DNA from 2 places in the Paludibacterium flexuosum genome. Region 2 is predicted to be linked to the other one. Evidence: predicted binding sites of a transcription regulator. Region 2 holds the regulator's gene; the other holds the start of a gene.
The links. Region 2 encodes FNR, which switches genes on or off when oxygen is low (the NO sensors DNR and NnrR bind a similar motif). Its sites were predicted from a motif close to TTGATNNNNATCAA; they were not measured.
Positions count from the first base shown of each region.

Region 1 (14,919 bases), 620 kb from region 2:
GCAGCAGGGACAGCTGGTCACATTGTCCGCTGTGCAGCAGCCAGATCAGCGGCAGGCACAGCAAGCATGCTGTCAGCCAGCACAGCGGGCGGGACAGTTCGAGCTGGCGCAAGGATTCGCGCCCCTGCAGCACGGCATAGAGTTGCAACAACCAGAAGCCGGCACCCAGCGAGACACGTCCGGCGGCCGCATCGTCGGGCAGCAAGCGCTGTGCGGTCTGTCCGGCCAGTCGCAGCATGGCGTAGTCCAGCAGCACCACGGCCAGCAGCAGGCACAGGTGCAGCCGCCCGTCCTGGCGGCGCCAGGGCGCCCAGGCTGGTACGATCAGCACCAGCAGCCACAGCCAGTCCGTCCCCTGCAGCAGGGCCGGCAGATACCTTGCCTGGTCGCCCGACTGCGCTGTACTCGCCTGCCCCAGCAGGGGGGCCAGCAAGGCGGCACCTAACAGGATCAACAGTCCCAGTTGCACCGGGCTATAACGCCGCTTCAACACGGCCATGCCTGACTCACTTCACCAATTCCTTCTTTTCGGGCGCATCATCCGCCAGCGGGTGCGATGGCACCGATGCCTCGGCATCGGCACATAGGGTAGTCGTTAATCATGCAGCAACTGCATATTGTATGGTGTGATCGCCGGAAAGGCACCTTCGGCGCGGGTGAGTTGCATTTATTGGTATAAAAGCCATTTGCCTGTCATAGAACATCTGGTTCCAACCGATCTGACGGCCGGCCGCTTGATGACACTGGTATTTTCAGATAAAGATAATTTATTATTGGCCTCCGGCAAGACTGCCTTGCCGCCCCTCATCAACCCGGATGTCGTCATGAACCATCAAGGTCGCACGCTCAAGCTGGCGCATCGCTTCGCCATTCTCCTCGCCGTTTTTGCCCTGGGTTTTGCACTTTATGGTGTCTGGTCGTTCAAGACACTCAACGATCTCAAGGTCAACGGCCCGCTGTATAACCGTATCGTTCAGAGCAAGGACCTGGTGGCGGAGGTGCAGCCGCCGCCGGAAAACATCATCGAATCCTATCTGGTGACGATGCAGCTGGCCGACACGACGGATCCGGGTCAGCAGGGACGTCTGCTCGACAAGCTGAACGCCCTGCACAAGCGCTATGAAGCGCGCTATCGCTACTGGACCAATCAGGGGCTGGACAGCGATTTGCAGCAGTCTTTCCTCAAGGAATCGCATGCGTCGGTCGAGGATTTTTACGATCAGGTGTTCAGCCAGCTGGTCCCGGCAGTACAGAAGGGCGACCGGGATGGCATCCAGTCGGTTATGCCCCTGATCAAGGCCTCGTATGAGGTACACCAGCAGACCATCCTCAAGGTGGTGGAGCAGGTGAACAAGAAAACCGCCGCCGACCTGGCCTCGGCGCAGGACAAGATCCATAACGCCACCCTGCTGATGCTGGCCATCTTGCTGCTGGCGCTGTTGGCCGGCATCGTGGTGGCCACCATCATCGTGCGCGGGCTGACGCGCAGCCTGGGCGGCGAGCCGGAGTTCGCCACCCGCATGACCCAGACGATTGCCAGCGGTGATTTGTCGGCGGAGATCGTGCTGCGCCCCGGTGATCATGACAGCCTGCTGGCCGGGCTGGTGGTGATGCAGAGGGCTTTGCGTCAGCTGATCGGCGACATCCAGTCGGCCGCCGATCAGTTGCTGCACTCGGCCAGGGATCTGTCCGGCGCCTCCGCGGACGTCTCCGGCCGGGCTCGCGAGCAGAGTGAGGCCGCCTCCGCGGTGGCGGCCTCGGTCGAACAGGTGAGTGTCAGCATCAATCATGTGGCGGAAAGCGCCCAGGACGCTCATGGCATCGCCCGCGATGCCGGCGAACTGTCGGTGCAGGGCGGAGAGCTGTTCCATGGCACGATCGGCGAGATCAATCTGATTGCCGACGAAGTTCAGCGCTCGACCGAGGTGATCCACCAGCTTGGCAGCCAGTCGGACCGCATCTCGCAGATCATCAATGTGATCAAGGAAATTGCCGATCAGACCAATCTGCTGGCGCTGAATGCCGCGATCGAGGCGGCACGTGCCGGAGAGGCCGGCCGCGGTTTTGCCGTGGTCGCCGATGAGGTACGCAAGCTGGCGGAGAAAACCTCCCGTTCGACCAAGGAAATCGGCGACATGATCAGCGCCATCCAGCAGGGCACGCAACAAGCGGTGCTCAGCATGGAAACCGGCAGCGACAAGGTCAGGGACGGTGTCGCGATGGCGGAGCGCGCCGGCGAGGCGATGGAGCAGATCGAAGGCGGGGTGCGCAAGGTACTGTCTGCAGTCGCCAGCATTTCCGAGGCCCTGGGCGAGCAGCGCTCGGCCAGCCATGACATCGCCGACAATGTGGAAAAAATCGCGCGCATGAGCGAGGAAAACAGTCAGGCCGTGCTGTCGGTGTCGTCCTCGGCGGACCAGCTGATCGAGCTGGCCAGTACACTGCGCAGCAAGGCCGGTCATTTCCGGCTGCAGGGATAAGTCCGACACGGCAGCCTGCCCTTCCCGGGCAGGCTGTGCCGGTGCCCGCCAGCGCCATCAGGCGGTTGATTGTGGCAAAAACCCAAAAAGCTTGATTCTGCTGTCATTTATCATTACTAATTTCCATCACAATCCTGCTGTCGCGGGCGCCTTGCCTCATACTAGGGGAACCCCGAGTAGGGTGTTGTTCCCGGCGGCCCATGCCGGGGCAATCCGCGGTTTGGCCGCGACTTGAAGCAAGTACTGGCAGCCCAGTGCCATTGGAACCCGCCCACCGGTCTGACAGGGCCAGGTGGGTCACTCGAGAAGCAGCACGATGCCGGCTATCGCCATACGCCTCATTCAGCGTTTTCTGCTGGCCAGCCTGCTGGCGCTGTCAGCGCCCCTGTTGTTGGCCGCACCCCTTGCCACGCCCGCGGTTCAGCCGCTGGTGCTGGCATTCAGTCCCTTGCCCCCCTGGAAGGTGATTGACGCCCAGGGCACGCCATCGGGTCCCTATCTGGACATCATCCGCAAGCTGACCGACCGGGTCGGCGTGCCGCTGGAGGTACGCCCCTGCCCGCTGATGCGCTGCCTGGAAATGCTCAAGCGCGGCGATGCCGACCTGGGCATCGGCATCGCACCCGGACCGGATCGCGACGCGATCGTCGATTTTCTGCGCCCGCCTTTTGCCGAGGGCAGCACGGTCTGCTTCTATCGCCGGCAGAATGATCCTGACTCGCGCGTCGAGCTTTACAGTGATCTGCAGCGCCTGCATATCGGCGTTACCAACGGTGCGCACTACTTCCCGCGCTTCGATCAGGACAAGAATCTGCTCAAGGATGGCGCGCCGGACAAGCTGTCCAATCTGCGCAAGCTGGTGGCCAGTCGTGTCGATGTGGCCATCATGGTGTGTGGCGAGGCCGAATTGTTGCTGGAACGCCCGGAATTTCGCCATCGTCTGGTGCTGGCCGGCCCGCCGATCAAGACCGGACCGCGCAATGTGGTCCTGGCCAGACATTCGCAGCATTACGGCATGAAGGACAAACTGCAGAAAGCCTTGCGGCAAATGGTGGAATCCGGAGAAATTCACCGTCTGCTGGCCCCGGTAGAACAATAAACGCGCCCGGCCGTCTCGCGGCGGGGCGCGTCATCAGCCCGGCGACTCGCCGCGCTTACAGCGATAGCAACAAATCCGGCCGGTCGCTGCAAATCATGTCGACCCCCCAGGACAGCAGCTTGCGAGCCCGGAGCGGCTCATTCACCGTATACGCCATCACCCGGTAGCCCTGGCCGTGCAGCTTCTGCACCAGCGCCTGCGTCAGATGCTGGTGATCGGCATGCAGCGCCGCGGCAGCGCACTGGCTCATTTCACTCAAATAATCCAGCGGGATCTCTTCAACCAGATAACCACGCGGCAGCTCGGGCACGGCCTGGCGGGCGGCGCGCAGGGCGGCGGGGGAGAACGACGACAACAAGGGCGGGATGGCGGCGCCTTGCCACAGCGCGCGGGCAGCCAGCGCCACCTTGCGGCCGGTTTCTTCGTCTTGCCCCGGGTTGGGTTTGATTTCCAGATTCACCGCCACGCCATGTTCGACACAAAAGGCGGCCAGTTCTTCCAGTGTCGGCAGCACCTCGCCACGGTAGGCCTTGTGATGCTTGATGCCGCAATCGAGCTGGCGCAATTCGGCCATGGTCAGCGCCCCGGCCAGGCCCTGGCCGTTGGTGGTGCGCTCAAGGGTATCGTCATGCAGCAGGAACAGTACCCCATCGGCAGACAGCTTGACGTCACACTCGACGGCACGGGCGCCGATCTTGTAGCCACGCCGCAACCCGGTCAGGGTATTTTCAGGGGCCAGGGCGCCACCGAGGCGGTGGGCAAAAATGCGCGGGTAAGGCCAGGACTGCATGCTTGATCCTTGTGAATGGCGGCGGCAATTGCCGGTTTAACGACATTGTCAAAATACTAATCGAATTCGAACGGAATATTGCCATTTTTTCCAAAGTCTTACGACGAGCCAACCAGCCTGTCGGCGCTTTTCCTTGTCAGACAGCCGGACAGGGCGTTTGCGCGGTCAGGCCTGCTGTTGTCGAACGACAACGTCGCGCGATTTCAACACCTGCAGGGCGAAAATATTTTGCGATGCAATATTCACCGGCTTTCTTGGTTATCATACCTAACAGTCGCTATACGATTATTACTCTAGCAGTGGTTTTTCTCGTTTGCCCGGCAAGCGCGATAAAACTTCACGCCAAGCTATTCAGGAAACGTATTGCGCCGGATTCCGGCATAAACTAGATTTGTTTACCCGAACGTAATAAAAGCCGCGTTCGGGCGCCAGAATTCTCCGCTTCGTGGTTTTAATGCTATTTGACTTTATGTGAAAGGAAGACGATGCAGATCGCAATTCCGGCCGAGTATACGGCTGGCGAGACGCGCGTGGCCGCGACACCGGAAACGGTGAAAAAGCTGGTGGCCATGGGGCACCCTGTGGTGGTCGAGCAAGGTGCGGGTCTGAAGTCGGCCATTCCGGATGCGGCCTATGTCGCGGCCGGTGCCACGCTGGCGGACAACCGTCAGGCTGCGCTGGCTCAGGGTGACATTGTGCTCAAGGTTCGCCCGGCCACCGCCGAGGAGCTGGCGGAAATGAAGCCCGGTGCCGCGCTGATTTCGCTGATGAACCCCTATGCCAACCCGACTTTCCCGCTGATGGCGGAAAAGAAGCTGTCGGCGTTTGCCATGGAACTGCTGCCGCGTACGACGCGGGCTCAGTCCATGGATGTGCTGTCCTCGCAGAACAATATTGCCGGCTATCGCGCCGTGCTGCTGGCTACCCAGTACTACCCGCATTTCATGCCGATGCTGATGACGGCGGCCGGGACGGTGAAGCCGGCCCGCGTACTGATCCTCGGGGTGGGTGTCGCCGGTCTGCAGGCGATTGCCACCGCCAAGCGCCTGGGCGCGGTGGTGGAAGCCTTCGACGTGCGTCCGTCCACCAAGGAACAGGTCGAGTCGATGGGGGCCAAGTTCGTCGAAGTCCCGATGACCGATGAGGAAAAGGCGGAAAACGACGGCGTCTACGCCAAGGAAATGTCGGAGGACTACAAGCGTCGTCAGGCCGAGCTGGTCGACAAGCACGCCCGACAGGCCGACATCATCATTACCACCGCGCTGATTCCGGGACGCCCGGCGCCGCGTCTGCTGTCGGAAGACACCGTGCTGGGCATGAAGCCGGGCTCGGTGGTGATCGACATGGCCGCGGAAAGTGGCGGCAACTGCGCGCTGACGCGCAGTGGCGAAGTGTTCCAGACCGAGCATGGCGTCACGCTGGTTGGAACGCACAATCTGCCTGGCCTGCTGGCCGCTGATGCTTCCAGCCTGTATGCCCGCAACCTGCTGACCTTCCTGAGCCTGATGCTCAGCAAGGAAGGTTTTGCCATTGATCTGGCCGATGACCTGCTCGACGCCACGCTGGTGACCCACAACGGCGAAGTGCGCTTCGGCAAGGCTCAGGGCTGATGGCCCCGGCATTCAAAGGAACAGGAGTTACACACTATGGTTGATCCGTTCATCACCAGTTTCACCATTTTCGTTCTGGCGGTCTTCGTGGGCTACCACGTGGTCTGGAACGTCACCCCGGCCCTGCATACCCCGCTGATGGCGGTGACCAATGCCATTTCCGGCCTGATCATCGTCGGTGCGCTGCTGCAGGTGGTCGACATCAACGGTCAGTCGATCACGCTGACCTCGGTGCTCGGCGCCGTCGGGATTTTTCTGGCCAGTATCAACATTTTCGGCGGCTTCATGGTGACCCAGCGCATGCTCGAAATGTTCAAGAAGAAACGCTAAGGAACGATGATGCAAAACCTCTCTGCGATGTTGTACCTGATCGCCGCCGTGCTGTTTGTGCTGGCACTGAAGGGACTGTCTTCGCCGGTGACGGCGCGACGCGGTAATCTGTTCGGCGTTATCGGCATGGTGATTGCCATCGGCACCACCTTCCTGATCATGGACAAGCCGGTCCTCGGCCTGATCGCCGTGGCCATGGCCGCCGGTGCCGCCATCGGTGCCTGGAAGGCGCGCACGGTGGAAATGACCGGCATGCCGGAACTGGTCGCCGCCATGCACTCGCTGGTCGGTCTGTCGGCGGTGCTGATTGCTGTGGCCTCGGTGTTCCACAGCGGCCTGACCCACAGTGCCGACCAGAAGGTCGAGCTGTTCATCGGTGCCTTCATCGGTGCCATTACCTTCACGGCCTCGGTGATCGCCTACGGCAAGCTGTCGGGCAAGTTCGGCGCCAAGTCGGTGGTGTTCAACGGTCAGCACCTGCTGAACCTGCTGATGGCCATCGTGATGGTCGGCTTCGGCGTCGCCTATTTTGTCAGTGACAGCCATGCGGCCTTCCTGGCCATGGTGGCGGTTGCCCTGGTGCTGGGCGTGACCCTGATCATCCCGATCGGCGGCGCCGACATGCCGGTGGTGGTCTCGATGCTGAACTCCTACTCGGGCTGGGCAGCGGCCGGCATCGGCTTCACCCTCAATAACCCGGTACTGATCATCGGTGGCGCCTGCGTCGGCGCCAGCGGTGCCATTCTGTCCTACATCATGTGCAAGGCGATGAACCGCTCGATCGTCTCGGTACTGCTGGGCGGCTTTGGTGCGGAAGCCGGCGGTGGCTCGGCCGGCCCGTCCGGCCCGAAGAATTATCGTTCGGGCTCGGCCGAAGATGCGGCCTTCCTGATGGCCAATGCCGACTCGGTGATCATCGTGCCTGGCTATGGTCTGGCGGTATCGCGTGCCCAGCATGCGCTGCAGGAGTTTGCCACCATGCTGACCGAGAAGGGCGTGAATGTCCGTTACGCCATTCACCCGGTCGCCGGCCGCATGCCGGGGCACATGAACGTGCTGCTGGCAGAGGCCGACGTGCCCTACGAGCAGGTACTGGAAATGGAAGAGATCAACTCCGACTTCTCCAATACCGACGTGGTCCTGGTGATCGGCGCCAACGACGTGGTCAACCCGGCGGCCCAGAAGGACAAGTCGAGCTCGATCTACGGCATGCCGATTCTGGAAGCCTACAAGGCGCGCACGGTGATCATCGTCAAGCGTTCGATGAGCACGGGTTACGCTGGTCTGGACAATGATCTGTTCTATATGGACAAGAGCATGATGGTATTCGGCGATGCCAAGAAGGTGGTCGAAGACCTGGTCAAGGCGGCAGAGCACTAAGTTTTTACCGTTTTTTCTGAAAGTCAAAAGGGGCAGCCATCAGGCGGCCCCTTTTGTCTGTGGAAAACCCTCTGCTCCGCAGGGCGAAAGCGCCAACCACGGCACGGATGATGTCCCCGTTGTGACGCGCCAGCCGCCCCACTCAAGGGAAAGGGCAGCCATCTGGCTGCCCCGCTTGATGCTCCCAAGTTCGATGCGTGTTCAAGCCATGGCGATTATGGCTTCACGCTGCTGTCACCCTGAGCGGGTGCGTCGGCCGATGGCATGGCGGCGCTGGCTTCAGCATGCGGCTGGGAGGCCGAGCCGGCCTGGTTTGCCGGGGTACTTTGTGCTGCCCAGCTGAAGCAGGCCAGCAGTGAAGCGATCAGGGCAAAGGCCATCAGGATTTTTTTCATCGGGTTACCTTTCGGTTTGTTAACAATGCACGACCCTGATTGCAAACGGCGTGCCAGCCCGAACGAATCCTTTTTAATCAGTCAGTTAGCCATCCCCCCCACCGACACTGGTCGCCGTTCTGTCTCCTGAGAGCGACAGCTGGTCGCACTTAAAATGCAAACCACTGATTTTCCAGCGCTTTCCCTGTCCCGAATCAGCGACAAGCTGTCTTACTCGGTGGTGCTGGGGTTCCAGAAGGCCTGCTTGATATGTGGCAGTTGCTTGAGTACATCGGCAATGCGGTCCAGCTCTTCTGATTTGACCGAGGTCGACAACAGGGTGGCGGTCAGCTCGACCTCCTCGTCGCCAAAGGGCTCGACATCCATGTCGCCCAGGGGGTAGTGGGCGGCCTCCAGCAAATCGTCGATCAGCGTCAGGGTCTGCTTCTGCTCTTCGCGGTCGCAGATGACGCACAGCTGATAGGTGACTTCACTGGTCTGGTCGTCAATCGGCTGGCGGTTGATCGAATTGACGACCGGACGCAGCAGGGTGTTGGAGGCCAGTACGAACAGGGTGGTCAGCAAGGCGGAGTCCAGCAGACCGGCACCGGCGCAGGCCCCGGCCGCCGCCGAGCCCCACAGCGTGGCGGCGGTATTCAGCCCGCGTACATTGAGGCCCTCTTTCATGATGGTGCCGGCGCCGAGGAAACCGACCCCGGAGACCACATAGGCGGCGACCCGCATGGCACTGGCGGCACCATCCATGCGCACTGCCATATCGACAAAGGCGGCAGCGCTGACGGCCACCAGTGTATTGGTGCGCAGTCCGGCGGTCCGCTGGCGGAATTGTCGTTCATAGCCGATGGCCGTCCCCATGACGAAGGCGGTGATCAGGCTGATCAGGGATTTGCAGAATTCGGCTTCACCGAAATGCGGCATCAAGCTCATGGCATGCTCCTTATCTGGCAGATTCGGGCCATGGCAGCAGGTCGCCCGCCGGGCGGACGCAGCACAAGACACTGCGCACCGGGCTCGGCTCGGGTGCTCAAACACGTGTTTTCAGGTACGGATCGACGATCAGGATACGCACCGCCTGCCTGGACAAGACGGCGGCGCAAGAGAGGGCAGCGGTCAGGCCAGGATTAACGGGAAAGCCGGTTTGACTGACAACTCTGACTGTCCAAGGTATAACCCCAAGAATTAAAACGGTATCGCATTGTATTTTTTTGTCATTAAGCGGGTCAAGTGCACCACAGCCGCATGCCACAAAGGCCGCACTGTTTCCTTTTTGCAATACACATCATGTAGGCTGCAAGTATCCATCAAAGCATCACTGCACAAGGCCACCCCGGTCATGACTGCCAGACACTGGCTCGGACGCATCGTTATTGCATGCTGGATGGCAGCAAGCTGTCTGCCGCTGGCCGCACAAAGCACGCTGGTCGTGCGCTATGGCCCCGTCAGCCCGATCAATGAATATCGCTGGCGCGTGCTGGATCTGGCGTTGTCGCATACCCGCGCCACAGACGGCCCGTACCGGCTGCAGCCCTATGAAGGCCCCCCGGTCAGTCAGTCGCGGGCCATCACCCTGCTGGAACGTGCGCAACTGGATGTGGTGGCCATTCCCTGCTCCCCGGTGCGTGAGAAAATCCTGCGCCCGGTGCGCTTCGATATCCTGCGCGGCATGCTGGGTTACCGCATCCTGATGGTGCGCGCGGAAGAACAGACGCGCTTTGCCCGGCTGTCTGATCGCCAGCTCAGGCAGCAGATCCTGCTGGGCTTCAACAGCCAATGGGCCGATTACCCGATTCTGATCGCCAATGGTTTCCGCGTGACGCCCACGGTGGGTTATGAGGAGTTGTTTGCCATGCTGGCCGCCGGGCGCTTCGATGCCCTGCCGCGCGGGCTGAATGAGATTGGCCCGGAACTGGAGATGTTCCGGGCCAAGTATCCCGGGCTGGTCGCCGAGCCCGGATTGGCACTGTTTTTTCCCTTGCCAGTGTATTTCTGGGTCAACCAGAGCAATGCCGCGCTGGCCGAGCGCATTGGTCGCGGGCTCAACGCCGCGCTGGCCGATGGCAGCCTGAAGGCCCTGTTCCAGCAGTACCATCAGCAGGAAATCGCCCGCCTGCGACGCGAGCATCGCCGGGTCATTCTGCTGACCAACCCGCAACTCCCTGCCGGTACACCGCCAACCGATACCAGCTGGTGGTGGCCGCACTAGGGACCCCGTGGATCAGTGCACCACGCTGACCACGCTCCAGTGATCGCCCTCGACCCGTGACAGCGTCACCGGGGCGTTTTGCAGATTGCCGCTGGCGTCAAAGCTGAAGTCGGCGGTCACCCCCTTGTAACGGCTGTTGGCAATCATCGGCAGGAATTTGGCCGGCTCGGTCGAGTTGGCCCGCTTCATGGCATCGGCCACCAGCATCATGCCATCGTAGAACTGCGGTCCGAGCAAGACGACATCCTGATTGAAGCGCGCCTTGTAGCGCGCCACCCAGGCCTTGCCGGCCGGACGTGCTTCCAGCAAGCCCCCCGCTACCGCCGAATAGTGGCCATTGGCATCGGCCCCTGCCAGCTGGATGAAGGTCGGGGTGTTGAGCATGTCTCCGCCCATCAGACGGGCATTGATCCCCAGTTGTTTCAGCTGGCGCGCCATCGGTGCGGCCTGGGCATCGGCCCCGCCATAGAAGATCACATCCGGACGCTGTGCCTTGAGCGCGGTCAGGATGGCGGCGAAGTCGGTCGACTTGTCGGTGGTGTATTGCCGGGCGATCGGTTGCTTGCCCATGCCCTGCAAGGCTTTGACGAATTCATCGGCAATGCCCTGGCCATAGGCGGTGCGATCATCGATGACCGCGATGCGTTTGGCCTTGAGCTGCTGCACGGCATAGCGGCCCAGCGCGCCACCGATCTGGCTGTCGCTGCCGACCAGCCGGAAGGTGGTCTTGTAGCCGGACTTGGTATAGGCGGGGTTGGTCGATACCGACAATTGCGGGATACCGGCTTCGGCATACAAACGCGATGCCGGGATGGATACGCCGGAGTTGAAGTGGCCGATGACCGCCTTCACTCCGGCATCGACCAGACGCTGGGCGACCTGGGTACCGATGCGCGGGTCGGCCTGATCATCTTCCGATACCAGCTCGAAGTGGATTTTCTGCCCGCCGACCGTCATCGGTTTGGCATTGAGATCGTCGACGGCCATCTTGATGGCATTCTCGTTGTCCTTGCCATAGTGTGCCTGCGGCCCGGACAGCGGCGAGGCAAAACCGATCTTCACCGTGGTGTCGGCGTAAACCGGCAGCGACAAGGCCAGCGAACCGCCGGCCAACCATGCAGCCCATGTTTTCTGCTTCATCTGCGATGCTCCTCCTGGTGTATCACCGTGGTTGTGCTACTGCGCTCAGAAACGGCCTAGTCGGTAAGGGGTCAGATCCAGCGTGGCCGGACGCTGGCAGATTTGTTCGGTCAGCAGGGCGCCGGTGGTCGCGGCCAGGGTCAGGCCGAGATGGCCGTGACCGGTGGCAAAGTATAGTCCGGGCCGATCCGGCGCCGGGCCGATCAGCGGCACGGTGTCCGGCAAGGAGGGGCGATTGCCCATCCACACGCTCATGTCACGGGTCTCGAAGTCGCCGAGGATCTGCCGCGCCTTGTCAACCAGCAGATGGGCGCGACGCCAGTCTGGCGGCGCATCCCGGTGCGCCAGTTCAACGGTGCCGGCCAGACGCAGCCCGCCATTGGCCATCGGCAGGATGACAAAACTCTCGCTGGCGCATTGCAGGAAATGGTGCAGTGCCACCCCGGCATGCGGCAGGGTGACGTGGTAGCCGCGCTCGCTCTCCAGCGGCACGCGATAGCGATGCTGGCGAAAGAAGCGATCACTCCAGATACCACAGGCGATGAGCACGGCATCGGCCGCCAGGACACCCTGCGCTCTGGTGTCAACGCCGCGGACCACCTGTCCGTCTCCGGTCGTGGCCAGAACCTCGTCCTGGATAAATTGTCCGCCGGCGCGCACAAAGGCATCGAACAACCCCAGGCTGAACAGATAGGGATCGTCGACATGCGACCAGGCCGGCACTTCGACCGCCACTTGCCAGCGCGGGTCCAGCGGTGGCGCCAGCGCCGCCAGCGCCGGTCCGCTGAGCTTGCGCCACTGCACGCCATGCCGCTGCTTGCTTTGCCAGGCCGGTTCGGCCGCACGGAATTCGGCTTCGCTGCGATAGAGTGTCAGCGCACCGTGGCGGCGCCACAGATGACCGATGCCAGCGGCGTCGACCAGTGCGGCATAGTCATCGTTGACACGTTCCAGCAGCGCAGACAGCGCAGTGGTCAGGGTCGCCACCCGGGCGGGGCGACTGGCGGCCACAAAACGCAGCAGCCAGGGCGCCAGGCTCGGCAGATAGCGCCAGCGCACCGCCAGCGGGCCAAGCGGATCAAGCAGCCAGCGCGGCACCTTGGCCAGCACGCCGGGCTCGGCCAGGGGGATGACATCGCTGACCGCCAGTGCCCCGGCATTGCCGAAGCTGGTCTCGCGCGCCGGCTCGCCGCGGTCGATCAGGGTGACGGCACAGCCGGCCAGACGCAGTTGCAGGGCACAGGCGATACCGACAATACCGGCACCGACCACGATGACCGAGGGCTTGAGCCCGATAGCGCTGCGAGCGTTCATTCAGCCCACCACGAAGCCGTGTACATAGGGATCGGCATCGTCCAGCAGGATGCGGTTATAGCCGGTGACGATGGCCCAGCCGGCAATGCCGGGCACGATGGCCGGCAGGCCGGCAACCTCGGTTTCTTCCTCGATGGTGCCGGTGAACTGGCTGCCGATCAGACTCTCATGCACCAGCACATCGCCCTTTTTCATCAAACCGCGCCCATAGCGCTGCGCCAGACGGGCCGAGGTGCCGGTACCACAGGGGGAGCGATCCAGCGCGGCGGCGCCATAGAGCACCGCGTTGGCGGCATGCGAGCCGGGCGTTTTCGGCGCGCCGGTCCACTGCACATGGCGAACGCCGCGAATATTGGGGTCCAGCGGATGCACGATGTCGTAGTGGGCATTGATGAAGTCACGCAGCTCGTTGCCCATGCTGACCAGTTGGGCCGGGGTGTAATCGGCCATGTCGCGATAGTTGGCCTGCGTCTCGACAATCGGATAGAAGTTGCCGCCATAGGCGATATCCACCTTGAGTCGGCCCAGGGCCTGCACTTCGACCTCGACATCGCGCAGCAGCAGGAAGGAGGGCACATTGCTCAGCTTGACCGACTTGACCTTGCCGCCCTCCTGTCGGTAGCTGGCCACCACCTTGCCGGCCGGCGTGTCGAGATTCAGCACCCCGGGGGTTTTCGGCTGTACCAGTTGATGTTCGATGGCCATGGTCACCACACCGATGGTGCCGTGGCCACACATTGGCAGACAACCGCTGGTCTCGATGTACAGCACCGCCACATCGCAATCGTCGCGGGTTGGCGGATAGAGAAATGCCCCGGACATTTGGGCATGCCCGCGCGGCTCATACATCAGACCAGTACGGATCCAGTCATAGCGCGCCAGAAAATCCAGCCGGCGCTCGGCCTGGGTCCGGCCATTCAACGCCGGTGCGCCCCGGGTCACCAGTCGCACCGGATTGCCGCAAGTGTGTCCGTCAATGCATTCAAATTCGCTGACTGCCATCTGGCCTTCTCCTTACCCTGAATGCTTTCACTCTAGAACTGCGCATTTTTGAATACAATACAACCATTGATATTTGTCAAAATACGACAATCTGCAACATGACAAAACCCAGGTAAAAACTAATCAAAAGCCTTTTATTTATTGAATAATTGGCGATGTTGCAAAAAATCACTCATGCAGTGCCGCCTGCTTTCACGGCATGAATTGCATGCAAAATCTTTGCTTTTTGTATACAAAAATTCCTAGCATGGAAAACAGGAGGCAGCACCGGGCTGCCCGATCCAGACTCAGGAGCGTTGACCATGACCCACCTTTGGCGCGGGGTCTTTCCCGCCGTGACCACCCAATTCCATGCCGATGAATCGCTTGATCTGGCGGCGACCGCCCGGCATATCGCCTGGCAGCTCGACAACGGCGTCGATGGCATCATCGTCTGTGGCTCGCTGGGCGAGGCTTCGACCCTGACGGCAGAGGAAAAGCTGGCCATCCTCCGAACCGCCAAAGAAGTGGCCGGCGACAAGCCGGTGCTGCTGACCGTGGCGGAAGACAGCACGCGTGCCGCCCGTGCCCTGGCCCAGGCAGCGCATGCAGCGGGGGCCGACGGCATCATGCTGCTACCGGCCATGCGCTATGTGTCGGACGCGCGTGAAACGCTCCATCACTATCAGCGCGTGGCGGATGCCAGCCCCCTGCCGATCATGATTTACAACAACCCCGTGGCCTATGGCGTCAACATCACGCCCGAGATGTATGCCGAAATGGCTCATGAACCAAAATTCGTCGCCATCAAGGAATCCAGCGGCGATATCCGCACCCTGACCAACATCATCAATACCGTCGGCCAGCGCTTTGCCCTGTTCAGCGGCGTGGATGACCTGGCGCTGGAAAGCCTGATGATGGGCGCGGATGGCTGGGTGGCCGGTCTGGTGGTGGCCTTCCCGGCGGAAACGGTGGCGATCTGGCGCCTGGCCCAGGCAGGGCGCTGGCAGGAGGCGCGCGCACTGTATCGCTGGTTTGCACCGTTGTTGCATCTGGATGTGTCGATGAAGCTGGTGCAGAACCTGAAGCTGGCGCAGACCATGGTCGGACAGGGCAGCGAGCATGTGCGGGCCCCACGCCTGCCGCTGAGCGGCCGCGAGCGCGAACAGGTGGAAGCCATCATCCGCAGCGGACTGG
Region 1 is NZ_AP029060.1:2,317,037-2,331,955, forward strand. Features, by position in the region: gene AACH39_RS11040 (ABC transporter permease) at 1-499, opposite strand, end outside; gene AACH39_RS11045 (methyl-accepting chemotaxis protein) at 825-2,480, shown strand; gene AACH39_RS11050 (transporter substrate-binding domain-containing protein) at 2,797-3,579, shown strand; gene ugpQ (glycerophosphodiester phosphodiesterase) at 3,635-4,369, opposite strand; gene AACH39_RS11060 (hypothetical protein) at 4,372-4,758, shown strand; gene AACH39_RS11065 (Re/Si-specific NAD(P)(+) transhydrogenase subunit alpha) at 4,855-5,979, shown strand; gene AACH39_RS11070 (proton-translocating transhydrogenase family protein) at 6,016-6,309, shown strand; gene AACH39_RS11075 (NAD(P)(+) transhydrogenase (Re/Si-specific) subunit beta) at 6,319-7,689, shown strand; gene AACH39_RS11080 (hypothetical protein) at 7,905-8,084, opposite strand; gene AACH39_RS11085 (MgtC/SapB family protein) at 8,295-9,011, opposite strand; gene AACH39_RS11090 (ABC transporter substrate-binding protein) at 9,463-10,287, shown strand; gene AACH39_RS11095 (branched-chain amino acid ABC transporter substrate-binding protein) at 10,300-11,427, opposite strand; gene AACH39_RS11100 (FAD-dependent oxidoreductase) at 11,473-12,741, opposite strand; gene AACH39_RS11105 (4-hydroxyproline epimerase) at 12,742-13,743, opposite strand; gene AACH39_RS11110 (dihydrodipicolinate synthase family protein) at 14,046-14,919, shown strand, end outside.
Region 1: the regulator FNR is predicted to act here: its motif matches at 13,810-13,823, upstream of AACH39_RS11105 (4-hydroxyproline epimerase).

Region 2 (14,919 bases):
TCATGGTAGGGGGCGCTACCCGCATGCCGCAGATCCAGCAGGCAGTCGCCGAATTCTTTGGCCAGACGCCGCTCAACAACCTCGACCCGGACAAGGTCGTGGCGCTGGGCGCGGCGATTCAGGCCAATCTGCTGGCCGGCAACAAGCAGGAAGATGACTGGTTGTTGCTGGACGTGATTCCCCTGTCGCTGGGCATCGAAACCATGGGCGGCCTGACCGAGAAGATCATTCCGCGCAACAGCACCATCCCGGTGGCGCGTGCCCAGGAGTTCACCACATTCAAGGATGGCCAGACCGCCATGTCCATCCATGTACTGCAGGGGGAACGCGAGCTGGTGGCCGACTGTCGCTCGCTGGCACGCTTCACGCTGCGCGGCATTCCGCCGATGGTGGCCGGAGCCGCCCGCATCCGCATCACCTTCCAGGTGGATGCCGACGGCCTGCTGTCGGTCTCGGCGCGCGAACAGACTTCCGGCGTGGCGGCCAGCATTGAGGTCAAGCCCTCCTATGGGCTCAATGACGACGATATCAGCCGCATGCTCAGCGATTCACTGCAGCACGTACGTGAAGACATCGAGGCCCGCAAGCTGCGCGAGGCCCAGGTCAATGCCCAGGGGCTGGTCGAAGCCACGCAGGCGGCCATCCTGGCCGATGGCGACCTGTTGCAGGAGAGCGAGCGTCAGGCCATCGAGTCGGCCATTGCCGCCTGCCAGCAGGCCTGCGCCGGCAACGAGACCCGCGACATCAACGAAGCGGTCGGTCTGCTGAACCAGATCACCGAGACCTTTGCCGCGCGACGCATGGATCGCAACATCCAGCGCGCGCTCAAGGGCCAGAAAATTGGCGAATTGTGAGATCCCATGCCCAGAATCATTGTTTTGCCCCATAACGAACTGTGCCCGGAAGGCGCGGTAATCGAAGATGCCGAAAGCGGCAGCAGTCTGTGTGAGGTCTTGCTGAAAAACGGCATCGAAATCGAACACGCCTGCGAGATGTCCTGCGCCTGCACCACCTGTCATGTGGTCGTCCGCGAGGGCTTCAACTCCCTGCCGCCTTCGGACGAGCTGGAAGACGACCTGCTGGATCGTGCCTGGGGACTGGAAGCCACGTCGCGCCTGTCCTGCCAGGCGGTGATCGGTCAGGACGACCTGACCGTCGAAATTCCGCGCTACACCATCAACCACGCACGCGAGAACCACTGAGGAGGCCGATCATGAAATGGAGCGACATTTACGATATTGCCGCCGAGCTGGCGGACAGCATGCCGGATACCGACCCGCGTCATATCCGCTTCACTGACCTGCACAACTGGGTCGTCTCCCTGCCGGGGTTTGACGACGACCACGGCCGTGGCGGCGAAAAGGTGCTGGAGGCCATTCAGCAGGCCTGGATCGACGAAGTCGGCGCCTGAGCCCCTCCCGCCCCGCACCACCGTCTTGCACCACAGGACGGTGGTATTTTTTTGTCATGAGCAATCTAACCATCCCATGCACTTCTGCCGCGTTGTAAGATGAATCACCCCCATTCCCGGAGTGGCTCATGTTTACTTTGCTGATCGGCAACAAAAACCTGTCTTCCTGGTCCCTGCGCCCCTGGCTGGTACTGAAGATGCTCGACGAGCCCTTCGAAGAGCAGAAGATAGATTTGCGAGCGGCCGATGCAGCAGAACAAATCCGGGTATTCAACCCGGCCGGCAAGGTCCCGCTGTTGTACGACCGCAACTTGCGGATCGGCGACTCACTGGCCATTTGCGAATACCTGGCGGAGTGCTTTCCTCATGCCCGCCTGTGGCCACAAGGCAGTGCCGAACGGGCTCAGGCACGCTCGGTGGTGGCCGAGATGCACAGCGGCTTCCCCACCCTGCGTCAGGCAATGCCATTTGATATTTGCGGGCGCCACGCCACCCCGCCGCTGACCGCGGAACTGCAACGCGACATCCACCGCGTGCTCGAGATCTGGCAAAGTCTGCGCCAGCAACATGAAGCCGTTGGCCCCTTCCTGTTCGGCCACTTCACCCTGGCGGATGCCTTCTTTGCGCCGGTCGTCACCCGCTTCGTCAGCTATGATTATGTCTTGACCGGTCTGGCCGAACAGTACGCCGAACACATGCTGTCTCTGCCGGCCATGCAGCAATGGATTCGCGAGGCCGAGGCAGAAACAGCACTGGCGCGCTGATTACCTTTTCATTAAAATATCGGCCTTTTCCGACAGCACATCATGACCACACCTTTCATCATCGGCATCGCCGGCGGCAGCGGCAGCGGCAAGACCACCGTAACTCGCCAACTGGTCGAAACCATCGGCACCGACAAGGCAGCGGTCATCATCCAGGACAACTACTATCGTGATCAGAGTGCGCTGACCTTCGAGCAGCGGCTGCTGACCAACTACGACCATCCGCATGCCTTCGACTGGCCGCTGCTGATGTCGCACATCGATGACCTGCGCAACGGCGTGCCGATCGACATGCCGATTTATGATTTCTCGATCCACACCCGAAGCCATGAAACCCGTACCGTCGTGCCGGCACCGGTGATTCTGATCGAAGGCTTCTACTCTCTGTACGATGCGGCGCTGCGCGACATGATGTCGCTGAAAATCTTTGTCGACACCGACCCGGATGTGCGTTTCATCCGCCGGCTGCAGCGCGACATCGTCGAACGTGCCCGCTCGATGCAGCACGTCATCGATCAGTACATGTCGACGGTGCGACCGATGCATAACCAGTTCATCGAGCCGACCAAGCGCTTTGCCGACGTGATCCTGCCGCATGGCAGCAATGACCCGGCCATCGACATGATCATCGCCCGCATCGAAAGCCTGGTGGTGTAACACACGCCCATGGCCGTATGCATGCAAAAAAAGCCGGCATCCGCCGGCTTTTTCATTTGCTGCGTGGTCGCTGCTGCCACAGCCAGGCGAACGGCCAGCCCAGTAGTCGCAGGCCAAACCACAGGCCGTAGGCGACAGCCACCAGGGCCAGCAGTACCCCGTTAAGCAGACGGGACACCGCTCAGATCACCTTGGAGTAACGGGCCTTGGTCTGGCGCTCGCGCAGATGGCGATCGAACAGCATGGCCACATTGCGGATCAGGAATCGCCCCTTCGGTTCAACGGTCAGGAAGTCGCCGTCAAAATGCAGCAGGCCCATCTGCTGCATCTCGCGCAGCTTCGGGATCTCTTCCGCAAAGTAATGGGCGAAATTGATATTGAAGATTTCCTCGATGGCCTCGAACGACAAAGAGAAACGGCACATCAGCGCCTGGATGATCGAGCGGCGCAGAATGTCGTCACTGTCCAGCACCAGTCCACGCATCACCGGCAGGCGGCCGGCGTCCAGCGCCGCATAGTAGGCATCCAGCTCTTTCTCGTTCTGGCTATAGCAAGGTCCCACCTTGCCGATCGAGGACACCCCGAAGGCCAGCATGTCGCAGTCGGCGTAGGTGGAATAGCCCTGAAAATTGCGCTGCAGACGCCCCTGACGCAAGGCAACCGCCAGGTCATCATCGGGCTTGGCGAAGTGATCCATGCCGATGAACACATAGCCCGCCTCGGTCAGTTGACGCACCGAGTGTTGTAAAATATCCAATTTCACTGAAGACGACGGCAGGTCGGCTTCGTCGATACGCCGTTGCGGCATGAACAGCGTTGGCAAGTGGGCGTAATTGTATAGCGCAATGCGGTCCGGACTGATGGCGATGACCTGCTCAATGGTCCGCGCCACGGAGCTTTGCGTCTGAAACGGCAGCCCGTAGATCAGGTCGATACTGACCGATTTGAAACCTGCCTCGCGCGCCGCCTGAATCACTTCCAGTGTCTCGTCCAGGCTCTGCACCCGGTTGACGGCCTCCTGCACGCGCGGTTCCAGATCCTGCACCCCGACACTGATGCGGTTGAAACCGAATGACGCCAGTTTGAAGATCGTCTCGCGCCCCACCTTGCGCGGATCAATCTCGATGGAATATTCACCTTCCGGCAAAAAGTCGAAATGCCCGCGCAGGATATTCATCAGTCGTTCGAGTTGCGCATCCGACAAGAAGGTCGGCGTACCGCCACCAAAATGCAACTGAATGACTTTTTCTCGCTCACCGACGGCATTTGCCACCATTTCTACCTCTTTTTCCAGGTAGTCGAGGTAGATATCTGCCTTGCTCTTGTCCTTGGTGATGATCTTGTTACAGGCACAGTAATAGCAAACAGTATTGCAAAATGGTAAATGAGCATATAATGATACAGCTTTACTATTCGCCCCGATGCGACGCTGTTTGAGCCAATGACGATAATCGGCCTCGCCGAAATCCGCATGAAAGCGGTCTGCAGTCGGGTATGAGGTGTATCTCGGGCCGGAGCCTTCCAGCCGTTCGATCAGTTGTCGATCGAACTCGAAATGCTCCGGAGAAAACGAATGGATGGTGGTCATGTCGGTATTTGATGGAAAAACCGGTGGTGGGCTGGTAAATTTGCGGAAAACATTTGAATTCCGCTTTGACAAGAGTCAAGGTTCAATTAAAGGTTGCTCAAAAAACGGCATGACTGACCAGACCACCATCCAATTGCATGCGCTCAAGCTCTCCTGCTCCAACTGCAGCTTGCGCGAACTCTGCCTGCCCGTCGGACTGAATCGCGAAGAGATGACGCAGCTTGATGCCGTCATCCGCCAGAGCCGTCGCATCAAACGGGGCGAGTATCTGTTCCGCAGCGGCGAGGGCTTCAAGTCGCTGTTCGCCGTGCGCACCGGCTTCTTCAAGACCTGCGTCTCCAGCCAGGATGGCCGCGAGCAGGTCACGGGCTTCCTGATGTCCGGCGAGCTGATGGGGCTGGATGGCGTGTCTTCCAACATCCATGGCTGCGATGCCATCGCCCTGGAAGACAGCGAAGTCTGCGAACTGCCGTTCAATCGAATCGAGAGCCTTGGTCGCGACATCCCCAGCCTGCAGCACCATTTCTTCCGCCTGATGAGCCGCGAGATTGTCCGCGATCAGAACGTCATGTTGCTTCTTGGCAACATGAAGGCAGAAGAGCGTCTGGCCGCGTTCCTGCTCAACCTGTCCCAGCGTCTGGCCATCCGTGGCTTCGCCGCCAATGACTTCATCCTGCGCATGAGCCGCGAGGAAATCGGCAGCTTCCTCGGCCTGAAACTGGAAACCGTCAGCCGCACGCTGTCGAAGTTCCAGCAACAGGGCTGGATCAGCGTCGATCACAAGCACATTCAGCTGGTGAAACCGGAAGAACTCAAGCAACTGATCGCCGGCTGCATCCACTCCAACAACGCGGAGTAACTTGCCAGTCCCGACAACGGGCGCCGCTCAGCAGGCGCCCGTTGGCATTTGCTGCTGCAGCTGCACCAGCCGCCCGGCATCCGGCCAGCGCGACGGCAGAACAAAGCCGCGCCGCAATTCGCGCCATCCCCCCTCCTCTGCCACCATTTCCGCCACCATTTGAGGCGCCTCGGCTTGTGTCATCTGCACACGCAGGGCCTGTGCCGACCCCACCTCGCCGCTGGCGGCCAGCGCCGGCGACAGCCAGCGCATGCGCGGCAGCCACAGCCAGCGACTGGAGGCGTCGCGACAGGGCCAGGGCTGTTCGCAGTCAGCCATCCAGCCTTGCCATTGGGTTGCCGGCGCGAATGCCGCCTCGTCAGGCGCCTGACGGTAAAAAAAGCAGCCACGCACCAGTGCCCCGGTGCGCGGTGCCTCAAACCCCGGCGGCAGGACTTGTCGGGCCAGCGCATGGCGACTCAGCCTCAATTGCTGAGCCAGCTTGTCCTGTTTCAGCAGCCAGGCATCGCGCAGACTGGGGCCCACCAGGCCTGACGCCCCCTTTCCGCACTGCAGATAGAATTTGCTGCAGGTTTCCAGATGCCAGGGCTGGCCATCAATACGCAGCAGGAAGTCGAACTCACCCAGCGTCAGCCCTTTGTCGCGCAGCACCAGATTGTGCGCAACCAGCTCGATATGGGGGGAATGGTCAAACCAGAAAGCCAGCAGTTGCTCGGCATAGTGGCCAAGCCGCCTGACGGGACGAGCCGCCAGCCAGCGGCGCAGTGGCGCCGGATCGTTGTCCAGCATCGCCAGGCGCCTCATCCCGTCGGCCCCCAGCAGCAGCGCATCGGGCAGGTCGTCTGGCGTGAGCCAGGGTGCGCGGCCGGTCAGCAGACAGGCCAGATCACGCACCGCAGGCTGGCGCCAGGGCAGCTCAGGACTTGTCGGGAGGAACATGCCCGTCAGCCGCACGCATCACCTGCTTGAAGAAGCCGCGCAGGATGTCGACCTCTTCGCGCAGAACGCCGGCCCGATGGAACAGGGTGCGCATGCGGCGCATCAGCCGTTCGCCATTGCGGCGCTCGTAGTAGCCGATATGTGCCATGGTCTGATCCAGATGGGCGCACATGCCTTCCACCTCGTCAGCGGTCGCGGCCAGGCCGCTCGGCTTGAGATAATCGACGCCGACACCCACGTGGCTGAACAGCTCGTAGGTCATCACCTGCACCGCCATGGCCAGATTGAGGGAAAAATAATCCGGATTGCCCGGAATGGTCACCAGGCGATTGCACAGCTCGACCTCTTCGATCGACAGCCCGAAGGTCTCGTTACCGAACACCAGGGCCACCTGCTCGCCGGCCTGTGCCCGCCCCAGAAGCTCGGGCGTCAGCTCGCGCGGCACGGCCAGCGGGGTGGTCAGCTCCCGACGGCGACTGGTCAGCGCCGCGGCAACCGTCACCCCATTCAGCGCCTCTGCCAGGGTATCGACCACTTGCGCCGACTGCAGCAGATCCACCGCTCCCGAGGCCAGCGCATCGGCCTCACCACTGGGAAAAGCTTTCGGTGACACCAGCCATAATTGCGACAAACCCATGGTTTTCATGGCCCGTGCCGCCGAGCCGATGTTGCCCGGATGACTCGGTCTGGCCAGCACAATTCGGATGTTTCTCAAAAAATCAGGGACTTCGGGTTTATTCATTGACCGTTTCACATTAAAATAGCGGACATAATTTTGAAATGCGGCCTTCACATGCGCCGCCTTTCCTGTTCCTTAACCCAGATGATACCAGTCGGCGGCCCGCCCATGCGCGAGCCGTCCCTGTCAGTTTAGAGGCTGTCCATGCACCCGATGCTCAATGTGGCCATCAAGGCCGCACGCCGCGCAGGCAATGTGATTCAACGCGCTTCCATGAATGTCGATACCATCCGTGTCGAACGCAAGAAGCACAACGACTTCGTTTCCGAGGTCGATCGCGCCGCGGAACAAACCATCATTGAAACCATTCTCGAGGCCTATCCGAAGCACGCCATCCTGGCGGAAGAATCGGGCGCCAAGGGTGTGGGACAAGCCGAATACGAATGGATCATCGACCCGATCGACGGCACCACCAACTTCATCCACGGCCATACCCAGTACGCGGTTTCCATCGCGCTGGCGCACAAGGGCCAGATTCAGCAGGGCGTGGTCTACGACCCGAACCGCAACGACCTGTTCACCGCCTCGCGTGGCGTGGGCGCCTTCCTCAATGACCGCCGCATCCGCGTCGGCAAGCGTACCAACCTCAATGAATGCGTCATCTCCACCGGCTTCCCGGTGGTGGATCAGTCTTATATCGACACCTATCTCGGCATGCTCAAGGACGTGATCGGCCGTACCGCCGGCGTACGTCGCGAAGGTGCCGCCGCCATCGACCTGTGCAATGTGGCCTGCGGTCGGGTGGACGGTTTCTGGGAGTTCAACCTCAAGCCGTGGGATATCGCGGCCGGCAGCCTGATCATCCAGGAGGCCGGTGGCATCGTCACCGACATGAAGGGCGAGCAGGAATGGTTCGAATCCGGTGATATCGTGGCAGCCAGCCCGAAGGTTCTGGCCCAACTGCTGCACATCCTGTCGCCGCACGTGAAGTAAGCCATACCGCCATGAAAAAAAGCGCCCACGGGCGCTTTTTTTCATGGCGCTCGGCGGCGGATCAATCCGCCACGATCTCTACCTTGTGCACCACCCCCTTGCGCTGACGCAGCATCAGCACCAGCGGCAGCATCAGCAGGAAGCTGAAGGTAATCAGCCAGTAAACATCGACAATCGCCACCATGTGCGCCTGGCGGTCCAGCTCGCTGGCCAGCATGCTGGCCGAGGTCTCATCCAGCACGGTGCGCCCGCTCAGATTCAGATATGACCACAGTGCCGGATTATTGATATTGAAATACCCAACCAGATGATTCCAGGCAGCCTGCGTGTCCCGGGTGTAGAAGGTAGTGATCACGGCAATCCCCACCGAGGAGCCGATGGTACGCAACAAGCTGAACAGACCTGCTGCCTCGGCGGTCAGCGCCGCCGGCAAGGTTGACAGGGCCAGCGTCGACAGCGGCACCCAGATCATCCCTAACCCGAAACCTTGCAGCAGTACCGGCCAGATAAACCAGGCCGTGCTGGTCTCCAGCGTGTAGTGCGTGCAGACCCAGGTACCACAGGCGCCGATCAGGATGCCGGTGCCGATCAGATAGCGGACGTCCACTTTCGACACCAGCCGGCCGATCATCATCATGCTGATCATGCTGGCAATGCCGCGTGGCGCCATGACCAGCCCGGTCGACAGGGTCGGGTAATGGAACAGGCCTTCCAGCATGATCGGCTGAATCACCATGGCGCCATACATGGCCAGCCCGAGTGCGGTGATCACGAAGCTGGAGGCCGCAAAATTGCCGTCGCGGAAAATATGCAGATCAAACAGCGGCTTCTGGCGCGAGAGCAGGCCTCGCAAACCAAAGCCGGCCATGCCGATCACACTGGCAAAGGTGGCCGCCACAATGGCCCGACTGGAAAACCAGTCCTCGGTATTCCCCCGGTCCAGCACGAATTGCAGCCCGCCAATGCCCAGGGTCAGCAGCAACAGGCCGAGCCAGTCCATGTCGCGCTGCCTGCGCGGCGTATCCGGCACCTGTCGGGCCAGCCACAGGGAGATCAGGCCAACCGGCACATTGATATAGAACGTCCAGCGCCAGTCGAGCACATCGGTCAACCAGCCCCCCAGCGTCGGGCCGCCAATCGGGCCGATCATGACCCCCATGCCCCAGATGGCCATCGCCCGGCCGCGCTCGGCCAACGGAAACGTATCCGCCATGATGGCCTGGGACAAGGGAACCAGTGCGGCGCCGAAGACCCCCTGCAGCAGGCGAAACAGCACAATTTGCGCCAGATTCTGCGCCACGCCGCACAGCATGGAGGCCAGCACGAAGCCGGCAATCGAATACAGCAGGTACCGACGCCGACCGAGGAGATCGGTCAGATAGCCGGTCAGCGGCATGAAGATCGCCGAGGCCACCAGATAGCTGGTCAAGACCCAGCTGATCTGATCAGCGGTCGTACCGAGATTGCCCTGCATCTGCGGCAGGGCCACATTGACAATCGTGGTATCGAGCGCCTGCATGATGGTGGCGGACATGACCGCCACAATGATCAACACCTGATTTGCCGGAGCCTGGCTCAAAACCTACTCCGGTGCACAATCCGACGCCGTGTGCGCCGCCAGCATGGCGGCAGCCAGCTGCTCCAGCTGCTCCAGCACCTCGATGGTTTGGGCCAGGGCCTCGGCAGGTACGCTGCCGAGCAATTCAGTTTTCATCTCGTCGGCAATCAGCGCCAGCTGCTGTCCTAGCGCGCTCCCCTGCCCGGTCAGCGACACCAGTTTGCTGCGCCGGTCATGCGGATCGGCCGTACGACTGACCAGTCCCTCGCTCTGCAAGGCATCCAGCAGCCGCACCAGCGAAGCCGGTTCGATACCGATGCGCTGGGCCAGATCACATTGCGCCAGCGGCTGACCGGCACGTAACAGTTTCAGCAGCACCTGCCAGCGCGCCTGAGACAGACCGAAAGGCCGGAACCGGGCATCGAGGGCACTGCGCCAGTTTTTCATCAGATGCACCAGGGCTTCGCTGAAGCGATCGTTTTGGGTCGGCATATCATTAGCAAACTAATTATGTTTAAGCTAATGATTCTAGCATGTCCGATCTGCCTCGGGCATGCCGCACTGTGGTCATATCACGACACATTCTTGCGACAGATCATGAAATTGTCGTTATTCATGATTTTGGCTCAATCCATTTATTGAGACATATAGCAATCAGACAATTCATGAAACTTCGGGCGCCATGCACCCTATCAATCTTAAACAGACTGTTTAAATTGTATGACTCCTTTTACTCACATTCAGGAGTCATACCATGCATCTACGCTGGATCCCCCTGCTGGCCTGCCCGCTGTCCGCCCCGCTCTGGGCCGATGTCACGCTGTATGGCGAACTGCACGGCAGCCTTGGCCGCCACACCCTGTCGCGGGGGCCGAACCAGAACCGGCTGGACAATGCCGGTACACATTTCGGCATCAAGGGCAGTGAGTCGCTGGGCAATGGATTGAAAACCCTCTGGCAGATCGAGCTGGAGGCCGAGCTGGATGGCAGCAAGGCCCCGTCTCCGGGACAGACCTTTGCCGGACTGAGCGATGCCTCGCTGGGCACCCTGCGCCTGGGACATCTGAACAGTGCGCTCAAGGGGCTGTACACGGTCAATCAGTGGCGCTCGGGCGGCAGCATTGCCCATCACCGTCATCAGGGGCATGAAGGCATGAGGAATTTCGGCGCCGATGCCCTCAAGGTCTTCACCAATCCGGGCAAACGGCTGAAAAACGCCATTGCCTATGACTCTCCGGTCGTGGCGGGCTTTCAAACCAGCCTCAGCTACGGCTTTGGCGAAAACGCCACGCGTGACAGCACAGGGCAGGCGGAGATCGAACGGCCGTCCGACATTTTTTCGCTGGGCCTGAGCTATGCCGCTCAGGGATGGTTTGCCGCCTATGCCTTTCAACGCGAAGCCAATCCCTGCAGTCTGCGCCGGACCGGGGACAAGAAAGAGTGTCGTCCCCAGGCGGGCGGCGAACTGGAGCCCGCTCATCTGCACTATTTCGAGGCCGGCTATCGCAATGACCAGTGGCTGCTGGCTCTGGCCTGGCAGCAGGCGCGGGGCTATGACTGGACCGATGGCTTTTCCGGCGACAGCCAGCATCCCCAGGGGACAACGGGGAGCATGAAGTCAGCCGCCGAGAGCCGGCTGCAAACCCGGCAGGCGGCACTCTCGCTGGCACACACCCGTGGCGCCATCACAGCAAAACTGACACTGGCACATGGCTGGGACCAGCGCACGAACGGAGAACGCCTGCCGCAGACCGGCTATCGTCAGTGGATCATCGGGGCCGATTACCAGCTCTCCAAACGCACGCAGGCCGGTATCGCTCATGGCCGGCTGATCTTCGCCCCCCAGGCGGGGGCCGCTGTGGCCGCACGTGCCACCACCCTGACCAGCACCAGCCTGAGTCTGAGCCACAAGTTCTGAGCGCCAGGGCAGCCCGGCATATAGCCCGGGCCGCCCGGCTGTGAGAAAATCCATCCGGATGCCGCCGAGACGCGGCGCCAATGAGGCGAGGTCCCACCCCTCGCCCTTTTCTTTTCATTCTGCCCGGCCTGTCGCCGGGCTCAGCCGCCAGGAATCAGGGTCACCACCAATGACAGACGCCGCAGCCAAACACACCCCTGTCATGCAGCAATACCTCGCCATCAAGCGCGAGCATCAGGACAAACTGGTGTTCTATCGCATGGGCGACTTCTACGAGCTGTTCTACGAAGACGCCGAAAAAGCCGCCCGCCTGCTGGATATCACGCTGACCACCCGCGGGGCCAGTGCCGGCAATCCGATCAAGATGGCCGGGGTGCCCTACCATGCCGCCGAGCAATATCTGGCCAAGCTGATTCGTCTCGGTGAATCGGTCGCGATTGCCGAACAGTTCGGCGACCCGGCCACCAGCAAGGGACCGGTCGAGCGACGCGTGGCACGCATTGTCACGCCCGGTACCGTCACGGATGCGGCCTTTCTCGATGAAAAGCGCGATGTCCTGGTGCTGGCCCTGCAAACCATCAAGGGAAAGCTGGGACTGGCCTGGCTGTCGCTGGCCAGCGGCGAGTTCAAGGTGATGGAGACCGCCAGCGAGGAGCTGGCGAGTGAGCTGGAACGGCTGCGCCCTTCCGAGCTGATCCTGCCCGATGACTGCGATCTGGCTTTGCTGCAGGAACTGAACCTGCCGAAGAAAAAACTGCCGGCCTGGCAGTTTGACCCGCAGTCCAGCCATCAGGCCCTGACGCGGCATTTCGGCACGCGCGACCTGTCGGGCTTTGGTGCCGAGGAGCTGAAAGTGGCCGTCGGCGCGGCCGGCGCCCTGCTGGAATACGTCAAGACCACCCAGGGTGCCAATCCGGCACACCTGATGTCGCTGGCGGTCGAGGACAGCCGCGAACTGATCCGCATGGATGCGGCGACCCGGCGCAATCTGGAGCTGACCGAAACCATCCGCGGCGAGCCCTCGCCGACGCTGTTTTCCCTGCTGGATCGCTGTGCCACCACCATGGGCAGCCGTCTGCTGCGCCACTGGCTGCATCACCCCCTGCGCCAGCAGGGCAAGATCGCTGAACGTCTGAGCGCCGTGCGTGCCCTGCTGCCGGGTCATGCCACCTTGCTGGCCGAGTTGCGCGAAGTGGCGGATATCGAGCGTATCTGTGCGCGCATCGCGCTGCGCTCGGCGCGCCCGCGCGACCTGTCGGCCCTGCGTGATTCGCTGATCAAGCTGGGCGACATCACGCCGCTGCTGCCCCAGGACGAGAGCGGACTGCTGGCCGAGCTGGCCGCGGCGCTGCCCGGTGCAGCCGGTCTGATCGAGACCCTGCAGCAGGCAGTGCTGCCGGAGCCGGCAACCTTTCTGCGTGATGGCGGCGTGATCAATCATGGCTATTCGGCCGAGCTGGACGAACTGCGCGCCATCCAGACCAATTGCGGCGAATTCCTGCTGGCGCTGGAGGCACGGGAACGCGAACGCAGCGGCATCGCCACCCTCAAGGTGGAGTTCAACCGGGTGCATGGCTTCTATATCGAAGTCAGCAAGGCACAATCGGAAAATGTGCCGGACGATTATCGCCGCCGCCAGACCCTGAAAAATGCCGAACGCTACATCACGCCCGAGCTGAAAGAGTTCGAAGACAAGGCGCTGTCGGCCCAGGATCGGTCGCTGGCACTGGAAAAGCAGCTCTACGAAGCCCTGCTCGAAACGCTGGCAGCGGGGATCGGCACGCTGAAGCAGGTGGCGGCCGCCGTGGCCACGCTGGATGTGCTGGCGGCGTTTGCCCAAAGCGCCGAAACGGGCGGCTATGTCGAGCCCGTGTTTGTCTCACAACCTGTGCTCGACATCCGCGGCGGACGCCACCCGGTGGTCGAAAGCCAGGTAGACAGCTTCATCGCCAATGACACCAGCCTGGGCGCAGCCCGCAAGCTGCTGCTGATCACCGGTCCGAACATGGGCGGTAAGTCAACCTATATGCGACAGACTGCGCTGATCACCCTGCTGGCACACATCGGCAGTTTCGTCCCGGCCGAGGGCGTCACCATCGGCCCGATCGACCGCATCTTCACCCGCATCGGCGCCTCGGACGATCTGGCCGGCGGGCGTTCGACCTTCATGGTCGAGATGACCGAAACCGCCAACATCCTCAACAACGCCAGCGAGCAGAGTCTGGTGCTGATGGATGAGGTGGGCCGCGGCACCTCGACCTTTGACGGCCTGGCGCTGGCCTGGGCGATTGCCAAGGCACTGATCGAGAAGAATCGTGCCTATACCCTGTTCGCCACCCACTATTTCGAGCTGACGCGGCTGGCCAGCGACTATCCGAGCGTGGCCAATGTTCACCTGTCGGCGGTCGAGCACAAGGACCGCATTGTCTTCCTGCACCATGTGGAAGAAGGGCCGGCCAGTCAGAGTTACGGTCTGGCGGTCGCCCAGCTGGCCGGGGTACCGGGCAAGGTGATCCGCGAGGCGCGTCGTTACCTGGTCGAACTGGAAAATCAGGCCGCCAGCCAGCAACCGGATCTGTTCGCCGTGGCGATGCCGCAGGCGTCCGAGCCGGAGCCCGATCCGGTCCTGGAGCGCCTGGCCGACATCGACCCCAACGCGCTGACGCCTAGGCAGGCGCTGGATTTATTGTTCGACCTCAAACAAATTATGAATTAAACCCCGGCAATCTGTACGGCATTGCCTAGAATGAAACACCAGATATTGATTCGAGGATGAAACCATGCCAACCAGCCATGCCGGCGACAATCCCGGCCTGAAGAAGATTTTTGGTGCGGCAGCGGAAAAGGAAGGCGTGTCGCTGACCGCCATCCGCCGTCGTGCGCAACGTCAACTGAGCAAGTTCGATCAGTTCGCCCGCGAGCAGCTGCAGCAACGCGGCATCACCATGCCACCGGGCATTGGCCTGGTCAGTTGCCCCAACTGCGCCTTGCGGCTGGATGGCGAACACCCGCAGGCCGATCTGCTGCAGGCGTGGATCGAGGGCAACGTCAAGATGGCGAAAAACTTCAAGGAAGTGGAAGTGCTGTTCGAGATGCTGCGCGCACTGGAAAACCCGGGCGAGACCTTCGCCAGTCAGAGCTGCTTTCATATCGGCCTGACCAGCGCCGGGCCGGTGGCCTACTTCCAGGATCACGTCTGTCCGGTGGTATCGGCCTGAGGTGAGGGATGACAAAGGCCGGGACACCTGGGTGTCCCGGCCTTTGTCATGGGGCAAAACGGGTCGGGTAGCGATGAACGAAGCGCATGCTCTCCGGATAGGGGTAGAAATCCTCGATATTGCCGGCACGGATGCGCTGCTGTTTTTCCTGCCAGAATGACGGATCCAGCAAATCCCGATGGTGCTGCAGGAACACTTTGCGCACATCGGCGTCCGCCAGCAGGAAGGTGGCAAACTCCTCCGGGAACACATCATTGCGCGCCACCGGATACCAGACCTCGCCGGACATCTCCATCTCGGGATTCGGTGCCGGCGGAATACGACGGAACTGACAA
Region 2 is NZ_AP029060.1:1,695,799-1,710,717, forward strand. Features, by position in the region: gene hscA (Fe-S protein assembly chaperone HscA) at 1-854, shown strand, start outside; gene fdx (ISC system 2Fe-2S type ferredoxin) at 861-1,202, shown strand; gene iscX (Fe-S cluster assembly protein IscX) at 1,214-1,411, shown strand; gene AACH39_RS08010 (glutathione S-transferase family protein) at 1,540-2,175, shown strand; gene udk (uridine kinase) at 2,218-2,832, shown strand; gene AACH39_RS08020 (hypothetical protein) at 2,885-3,010, opposite strand; gene hemN (oxygen-independent coproporphyrinogen III oxidase) at 3,014-4,420, opposite strand; gene fnr (fumarate/nitrate reduction transcriptional regulator Fnr) at 4,530-5,279, shown strand; gene AACH39_RS08035 (DUF1853 family protein) at 5,307-6,218, opposite strand; gene AACH39_RS08040 (RNA methyltransferase) at 6,196-6,960, opposite strand; gene AACH39_RS08045 (inositol monophosphatase family protein) at 7,102-7,890, shown strand; gene AACH39_RS08050 (DHA2 family efflux MFS transporter permease subunit) at 7,952-9,445, opposite strand; gene AACH39_RS08055 (MarR family transcriptional regulator) at 9,473-9,940, opposite strand; gene AACH39_RS08060 (porin) at 10,203-11,366, shown strand; gene mutS (DNA mismatch repair protein MutS) at 11,536-14,082, shown strand; gene AACH39_RS08070 (hypothetical protein) at 14,147-14,584, shown strand; gene aceK (bifunctional isocitrate dehydrogenase kinase/phosphatase) at 14,631-14,919, opposite strand, start outside.